Regions from separate parts of the Vibrio sp. THAF190c genome, predicted to be linked through region 1. Evidence: predicted binding sites of a transcription regulator. Region 1 holds the regulator's gene; the other holds the start of a gene.
What was found. Region 1 encodes PurR, which represses purine synthesis genes. Its sites were predicted from a motif close to TNANGNAAACGTTTNCNTNA; they were not measured.
Positions count from the first base shown of each region.

Region 2: the regulator PurR is predicted to act here: its motif matches at 1,734-1,753, upstream of glyA (serine hydroxymethyltransferase).

Region 1 is NZ_CP045338.1:1,153,071-1,157,500, forward strand. It holds gene FIV04_RS05275 (TfoX/Sxy family DNA transformation protein) at 88-678, opposite strand; cyclic di-GMP riboswitch class I at 807-891, opposite strand; gene purR (HTH-type transcriptional repressor PurR) at 1,063-2,067, opposite strand; gene torD (molecular chaperone TorD) at 2,389-3,036, opposite strand; gene torR (two-component system response regulator TorR) at 3,293-4,006, shown strand; gene elyC (envelope biogenesis factor ElyC) at 4,137-4,430, opposite strand, start outside.
Region 2 is NZ_CP045338.1:2,528,718-2,533,147, reverse strand. It holds gene FIV04_RS11295 (winged helix-turn-helix domain-containing protein) at 1-730, opposite strand, end outside; gene FIV04_RS11290 (YitT family protein) at 860-1,462, opposite strand; gene glyA (serine hydroxymethyltransferase) at 1,809-3,059, shown strand; gene FIV04_RS11280 (hypothetical protein) at 3,391-3,720, opposite strand; gene FIV04_RS11275 (DUF4250 domain-containing protein) at 3,942-4,133, opposite strand; gene FIV04_RS11270 (YaeP family protein) at 4,136-4,339, opposite strand.

The sequences.
Region 1 (4,430 bases):
GTTAGACAGGAGAAGGAAAGATTAACTTTCAAAAGAAAATAAAAAAAGCCACATTAATGTGGCTTTTTACAATTAAGTGATTTGGACCTAATTAATAGAGCTGATGAGCTCGTCGCGTCGCTGCTGAGGTATCACCGACCAATGAGTGCCGTTGATTGCACCTTCAAGCGCCCAAAGTAGCTCTAAGCTAACACTTGATGAATGAGATTCTTTAATGGCTTTGTATGCATTAACAGAACCTGACTCATACAAGCTTTCAACGGTATCGATCCCTGCTTTTTTCAACATACGCTCTGTGGCAAGTCGAAGGTTTGGCAAATCTTTCAATCGCGTCGGTTTCGCCGATGATTGGATTTGTTTCTCTTCTTTAGCACAGTCAAGGGAAGCTTTTGCCAGCTCGATAATACGTTCTTGAGTCTGCCAGAGGTCTTCTGGGAGGGCAAAATACTTAGTAACGACTGGGAATCCACGTTTTTTGTAAACGTAAGGTTCGAAGCCCTGTTGTTCAAATTGTGAAGTAGTATTCTTATCAGCTCGAATGTGCAACTGATTGTTTACGACCAATGCAAACATGGTGTCATCGGCAAAAAGGCCGAAACCGCCAAACATTGAGCGTGACTTTATCTTTCCAAGTGGCTCAAATAACTTCATTGAGTCCTTGAGTATCGGTTTATCCATATTGTTTATCTCGGTGTATTTGAATTACGCCACCAAATAAGCAGGTCCGAGAGATTAGCAAAATGTCGCAATGAAATTGTCAATAAGCCGTAAATTACTACTAAAGGTAGGAAATACTGCATTTTGCCATCGGTAACCCCGCTACCATACCAATAATGGGTTAGGCCGGAGGCTTTGCGTCTCACCCTTTCAAGTGATTTGCCCTGTGCGTGACTGTATAATCAAGAATAAAGTTTTTTGTTGAATGAGGTTCACACTTGTTATTCTAAAATGTGATCTTAATTCAGTTAATTGTTGCCTTGATATGCAACTGGGTTTTTATTTTTGACAAATAAAAAAAACGCACCAAACGGTGCGTTTTATTAGATTTTTCTAAAGTTTACGTTATTTTAACGTTTTTACTGTCGCACGCTCAATGATCTCTGGATGCATCTCGAACACGCGTTTTTCGTGGTCTTTGTCTTTGATACGTTCTAGCAGGATTTCGAACGCGTTCTTACCGACACGACGTTTTGGTTGGTGAACAGTCGTCAACGGCGGTGAGAAGTACTCTGCCAACTCAATATTGTCGTAACCAATCACTGAAATATCTTCAGGGATCTTAATACCTTGCTGTTGTAGGCGGCTCATAAGACCAAGCGCCATCGTATCGTTAAAACAGAATACCGCGGTAGGGCGATTTTCCATTGCAGCGATTTTATCTGCTGCGATAACAGCCGTATCACACTCGAAGTTACCTTCAAGGATTAGGTTGTCATCGGCTTGAATGTCTGCCTCTGCCAGTGCTCGACGGTAACCAGCGATACGTTCAACACACGCCGCTTTATCTAAGTGACCACTTAGACATGCAATACGTTCATGCCCGCGTTCAACTAGATATTTAGTCGCTAGGTAGCCACCTTCTTCAGAGTTGTCGATGATCTTATCTGCTTGTGAACTTTCAGGGCCCCAATCCATAACAACTTTTGGAATGTCTGCATGACGGTCAAGCATTTCACGAAGTTCTTCCGTTAGGTCAGAACACATTACTAAGATGCCATCTACGCGTTTTTCAGCAAGCATTCGGATGTAGTCACGTTGCTTCTCGTAGATACCACCTGTGTTACATAGAATCAGCGTATAGCCTTGACGGTAACAGTAGCTCTCTACACCATCGATCACTTCAGAGAAGAATAGGTTAGTTGATTGAGTTACTAACATACCGATTGTGCGCGTAGAGTTACATTTCAAACTACGAGCAACGGCACTTGGTGCATAATTTAATTCGTCTACGGCTTTGTTTACTTTTTCTTGAGTCGCTTCTGCTACGAAACGTGTCTTGTTGATCACGTGAGAAACGGTGGTTGTTGATACGCCGGCTAAGCGAGCGACATCTTTTATAGTTGCCATGGCTTTATCCTATTGATAGCTACTTCCTCAGCAGTACGGAGCAAGTAGCCGTTTTAAGCTACCAGAACAAGAGCTTAGAATGTGTAGGGCTCTCTCGGTACTAAAGTGCTAAAAAACAAAAAACCGCTAATGAGAGCGGCTTGTCTTAACACCGAAATGCTCTTAGCTAATTTAAAGCATAGCATTTCGAGAATGTTTCATATTTTATCGTTTGCGGTCACAATTTTAGACTGACTAGAAAATACTCGCAATAAAATTCACCCAGAAATCTGGGTGAATTGTCACATTCTACCTAAATTGTGCCTTTAGTCATTAGTGAATTTATTCACCAGCCAAATATTGCGCATCAAGTTTACAGAAAGCGGCTAGCAATTCTGCAACACAAGCGTAAAAACCAAACTCATCAAATTCACGGCATTTCGTTGCAAATTGTGGAATCCAGCTGAGAAGTTGTTGTTCAACAAATTCATGCTGTGCAGTGAAAGCTGCTTCTAATTCTTGCTCACTCTCGAGGTCGTTTGAACGAATGATAATGTTGCCAAGGAAATCCAACTCGATGGCTAGGTGGTCAGCAGGCTCTTTTAGGTCTTGGTTTACGGCGATACCATAAGACGCCATGATGGCTTCCATGTCTTGAGCTGGCTTGGCGTTCAGCAGGCCGCTCTTGTCTAAGTAAATAGAAGCGTACGGTAGAGCACCGTATTTATCTGACTTAAGGAACAACTCGCAAAAATCTGACGAAAGCTCCAGTTGAGCGTCTTCACGATTCTGCAATCGGTTAAGCGCATCTACTAGGTTATTGATTGCTGGCTTAAGCGTCTCATTGTCGCCAAGACCAGTTAAAAACGAACGAATCTCAACCGAGTGGTAGTTATCCAGTTCTTCTTGAGTCAGCTCTTTTGCGAACAGGCTCGATAGCCACCAGTAGATTTCAGCTCGTTGTTCGTTGAACGCTTTCGTTTCTTTCATCTCAATAATCCTAATATCGTCTTTCGTAATATCTGCGGTACGAAGGCTTGCTAACGGTTGTATTTGCTAATTGCAAAGTCACTCGTTAGTAGTAATGCCTATATTGAATTGCGATGGAGGTTAAATAGCAAGGTTTAAGATTGTCTTGTATCAAAAAAAATTCAGGTTTCTGGCTTTTATCTTGCGTACTACTAGAATTGTTACTAGTTATGAATAGAATAGTCACTGAAACTATTAAATAAGAAAAGTGGTGTAGATGAGCTATCACGTATTAGTCGTTGAAGATGATGTGGTAACCCGTAGTAAGCTGGTTGGATATTTCCAGAATGAGGGTTACACAGTAAGCGAAGCAGAAAGCGGCGCTCAAATGAGAAACGTTCTAGAAGAGAATAACGTTGACCTCATTATGCTGGACATCAACTTACCAGGCGAAGATGGATTGATGCTAACTCGCGAATTACGCAGTCAATCAGACATTGGGATTATTTTAGTTACTGGACGCACGGATAGCATCGACAAAATTGTAGGCCTAGAGATGGGCGCAGATGATTATGTTACTAAACCATTCGAACTTCGCGAGTTACTGGTTCGAGTGAAAAACCTACTTTGGCGAATTTCTGCAGCTCGCAAGTCACCAGCAGGTGCGGCGGAGCAGGCGGATGACGAATCTATCGTTCGCTTTGGTGAGTGGATATTTGATATTCCACGCCGCGCACTGAGCAAAAACGGTGAGCCAGTGAAATTGACCAAAGCAGAATATGAGCTATTGGTTGCGCTGTCTTCATACCCGAACCAAGTATTAAGCCGTGAGCGAATCTTAAATATGATTAGCCACCGTGTTGATGCGCCAAACGACCGTACCATTGACGTATTGATTCGTCGTATGCGTGCGAAGATGGAGTTTGATCCGAAGAACCCTCAAATCTTTGTGACGGTTCATGGTGAAGGTTACATGTTTGCTGGCGATTAACGCTCAGAATTAAAATGCTCAACAAGCAAAATTGAAAAAGCCGAGATATTCAGTATCTCGGTTTTTTGTTTATGGAATCAGCTTGAAAAGAACATAGGCCATTAGTCATGGTTATCCATGTTGTACAGCATTAAAGTGCTGGCTGTGCGCCGCTCGTTGGTATTGCACCAGAGGTTGTAGAGTTTTCTTCTTCAAGCATCGATGGCTCGGAGATTACAACCGGTTCGTCCATTTCAGAGCTTTGGTTATCTAGCCAGTCGCGCAGTGATTGCCAAACTAAGCCCATCGTTTCGTGCCAGTAGCGCTCTGTTTGTTCCAAGTATGCTGCTTTTGGCATGTACTTGTTCCAAGGCTGTTCAATGCCTTCTTGAGCTAAGAAATTAGTTGGCGCAGGAATTGGTTTGATACCAGCGTCATGGAACTC
Region 2 (4,430 bases), 1.4 Mb from region 1:
GCATGTTTTTTGCGCCCGGGAAGAACGGGGAATTATCTATTGGATCGACGAAGTAACTCGGTGCATCTTGATTTGCGAGATCTGTGTAGGAGTATTCGATCTGCTGTTGTAACAGTAGGGCTTTAATAGACGCTCGATATTGCCTAGCGTTATCACCGACGGCATCGATGCGGCTAAGCAATAGTTCGACTTTAGGAATTAGACGTTGCTGTCGGGTAAGCTCAGAGTTCTGATTTGGGGATTGCCACAACAGATAGCCAAGCGTGATGGTGCTTGCGAGTAACACGAGCGTCACCAACCATAACCAAGATGGCTTTGAAGCCGTTTTGTTATGCTTTGGCTTTGGTTCTACATTGTTTTCTATTTCAGCGTTATCTAGGCGCACAGAGCTAGGATTGAGAAAGTAGCCCTTGCGCGGGTAGGTCACTAAAATTTTAGTGGCGTCGCTGTCTGGGAGGTGCTTCTGCAGTATTGAACGCAGCGTGCTGATTCGATTAGTCAGAACGTTTTTAGAGATAAAGCTGCTTTGCCAAATCTCTTGGATGATCAGCTCAGCTGAGAGTGGCTCTCCAACATGACGTAACAGCAGTTCCAGTAGCTCAACTGAGCGTGGCTCTAGGTTGATGACTTCTTGAGGTGTGCTTAACTCACGGGTACTAGGGTTGTACACCAGATCGGCAATGACGATAGAGGTATTGTTAGCCTGAGCAGCAGCGAGGAAGTCTTGCATAGGAAACCGTGTTTCATAAAAGCAGACGATTTTAGCTGCTTTGTTTATAAAAAGCAGCTAAGTATCCCGGATAAAAGCACTAACTTTATTCTGGCTCAAAATCGAGAAAGTGAGCGCTAACCAACAAGCCTATGAGCTGTAGCTAACCGAGTATCGTGTAGGTTTGTGGTTCATCGCGAGCACGACGTTCAGTACCGCAGTGCCAAGTACAGAAACAGCGATGATCCAAGGTGATACAAAAAAGAACGACGCAAATAGGATACAAGCATCAATAGCCATTTGAGTCTTACCTACTGAGATGCCATAACGGTCTTGGATGTATAGGCACAGTACGTTGAAGCCACCCAAACTTGAGCGATGGCGGAATAGAATCAGCATACCTAGCCCCATGAGCAGGCCGCCAGCAATCGCACAGTAAATTTCATTGTGGGCATCAAGAGAGATAACTAAATACAGATGATCCGCAAAAACAGACACTAAAGCACCGGAAAAAGCACTGCTAATGGCAAAATTACGCCCAAAGCGTTTCCATGCCAATATATAGAATGGACAGTTTGCGATAAAGTAAAGCGCACCGAAGGTGACAGGTAGAAATTGACTCAATAGAAGAGCCAAGCCTGTGGTACCGCCAGTAAGTAGTTGAGCAGACTGTAAAAAGAAGACGCCTTGTGCAACTAAGAAGGTGCCTGTAAGAATGGCAACCCAATCTTCTTTACGTGAGTGTTTTTCCATCGTTTTAATAATTACCTAGCCAATAAAGGCGAGCATAGTAGAGAAAAACATGCATTTTCGGTAGCTTGAGACACAAAATTAAGGTAAACCTATGTAATATTCGTTTTACAGGGTGTAAAGCGAAAACTTGACAGTAAGTCGCGTGCTGATGCGATGTGTCGCATAAGTATGATGAAGCTTATATGTCATTATGAAAAAACTGCATGATAAAATTGCAATTAGCTCTTTATGACCTAGATCAAATTATGTATGATGCGTCCCATTAGAACGGTGACGAAAACGTTTGCTTTCGGTCGTTATGTGGTTTTTTTGAAACTTTCAGTACAATCTGAGTCAGGAGATACAGATGCTTAAGCGTGACATGAACATCGCTGATTACGATGCGGATCTATTCGCAGCTATCCAAGAAGAAACTCTTCGCCAGGAAGAACACATCGAACTAATCGCTTCAGAAAACTACACAAGCCCACGTGTAATGGAAGCTCAAGGTTCTCAGCTAACAAACAAATACGCTGAAGGCTACCCAGGCAAGCGTTACTACGGTGGTTGTGAGTACGTAGATAAAGTTGAAACTCTAGCAATCGAGCGCGCATGTGAGCTTTTCGGTGCTGAGTACGCGAACGTACAGCCTCACTCAGGTTCTCAAGCGAACAACGCTGTATACATGGCGCTACTGAACGCAGGCGACACAGTTCTAGGTATGAGCCTAGCGCACGGTGGTCACCTAACTCACGGTTCTCCAGTAAACTTCTCTGGTAAGCTATACAACATTATCCCTTACGGTATCGACGAAGCAGGTCAAATCGATTACGAAGAGATGGAAAAGCTAGCTATCGAGAACAAGCCTAAGATGATCATCGGTGGTTTCTCTGCTTACTCTCAAATCTGTGACTGGAAACGCATGCGTGAAATCGCTGATAAAGTAGGTGCTTACCTATTCGTTGATATGGCGCATGTAGCTGGCCTAATCGCGGCAGGTGTTTACCCGAACCCAGTACCACACGCACACGTTGTTACAACAACAACGCACAAAACATTAGCAGGTCCACGTGGTGGTCTTATCCTTTCTAACGAAGGCGAAGACCTATATAAGAAGCTGAACTCAGCAGTATTCCCAGGCGGCCAAGGTGGCCCTCTAATGCACGTTATCGCTGGTAAAGCAGTAGCGTTCAAAGAAGCTCTAGAGCCAGAGTTCAAAGAGTACCAAGCACGCGTAGTTGCTAACGCAAAAGCAATGGTTGCAGAGTTTATCGCTCGCGGTTACAACATCGTTTCAGGTTCTACAGAGAACCACCTGTTCCTAGTTGATCTAATCGACAAAGACATCACAGGTAAAGAAGCGGATGCAGCACTAGGTGCGGCAAACATCACAGTAAACAAGAACTCAGTACCAAACGATCCACGTAGCCCGTTTGTAACGTCAGGTATCCGTATTGGTTCTCCTTCTATCACTCGTCGCGGTTTCACAGAAGCAGACGCGAAAGAGCTAGCAGGTTGGATTTGTGACATCCTAGATAACATGGGTGATGAGTCTGTTATCGAAGCAACAAAAGCAAAAGTGCTAGAAATCTGTAAGCGTCTACCAGTTTATGCTTAATTTTTTCTGCGTAGAGTGAACGAATTTCTGTGTCGCACATACTCATTTGCTAGCGCAAACTCCGTGTGAGCTCCTTGAACTTCGCTCATCTACTTTGAAAAAGAGTTTAAAAGGTCCCTTTGGGGGCCTTTTCGTTTTTAGGGGGGGGGGAGTTGAAAACTCCGCGCCTTTTGATTGAACGAAAGCTATTTGATTGAAAAATACGATTTGAAAGGCTCCTTTATAGGGGCCTTTTTTATATCTGGTGTTTAGGGGCTGAGAGTATAGAAGGCAGGTGCTAGAAAGAGTTAATGCAGTGACATTAACTCTTCGCGATTTGCGTGTTTTGGTTCTACTTTTTGATGCTGAGTAGGGTGCCTGACTTACATTTAAATGAGTAATAATGGCGGCTTTCGCTGAATTGACCTAAGCCTTCGCCATCACAATAGTCGATGTTGATATCGCGCATGATTTCTAGCGTATCTTCATTACTGAGGGCGAACTTGGAGCCGTCTGAGCAGACAATACGAACTCTTTCGTCATGGCTCACTGAATAGAGATCGACTTCTGTATTACATAGTTCAAAAGAGGCTTCACGAAAGTTGTCTTGTTGAGTATTGGAAGCACAACCTGCAGTGATGAGTGTTGCTGCGAACACAGTAAAAAGTCCGAGTTTTTTCATTGTTAATCCTTCACCTTTATTCTTTTTAGCGACGATTTTTGCTTCCTGCTTCGGGTAGCTTTTACAACGACAGGCTTCGACTCAAGGAGCGTAAGTAGATGTAAAGATATAAAAGTATAGGTGCAAATCGATAATTTATAATAAGTTTTTTGCTTTTAACTCGCGCCAATAAAAAAGACCAACACGAGGTTGGCCTTTATCAATCTAGACGATACGAGGATTTATCGAAATTGTTTCGCTTCTGGTAGGAATTCAAAGCCTGCAGTCGCGAGTCTTGCCTCGAGTGCAGCTTTATCAATATCGAAGAAGTTAGCGAGTTTATCGAGGTCGCCAGAGAAGTCGTCACGTAGCTTCATGTTTACGATGCTCATCAGCATCACAGGATCCATGGTTTCAAAATTCGCTAAGTTCATGCCTAGTCCTCGAAATCAGAGATCAACAAGTTTGCTGCAGCAAAAGCGGCACGTTCACGTGCTTCGCGTGGCAAAGACTCGTCTGCGGCTAAATCGTTGAGTGTTTTCACTGCACATGTAATAGCTTGAGGGATGTAGCCTTGATCGCCACTACCGATTTGAGAGTAAAGCTCACGAACTAAATCACAACAATCGTATACTTTCATTTCTATACCTAACTAAATGATAACTTCTCTCAATATACACACAGAGAAAAGCAAAAACAAAGCGCATTCAACGAATATTCAGTTTAGTTTG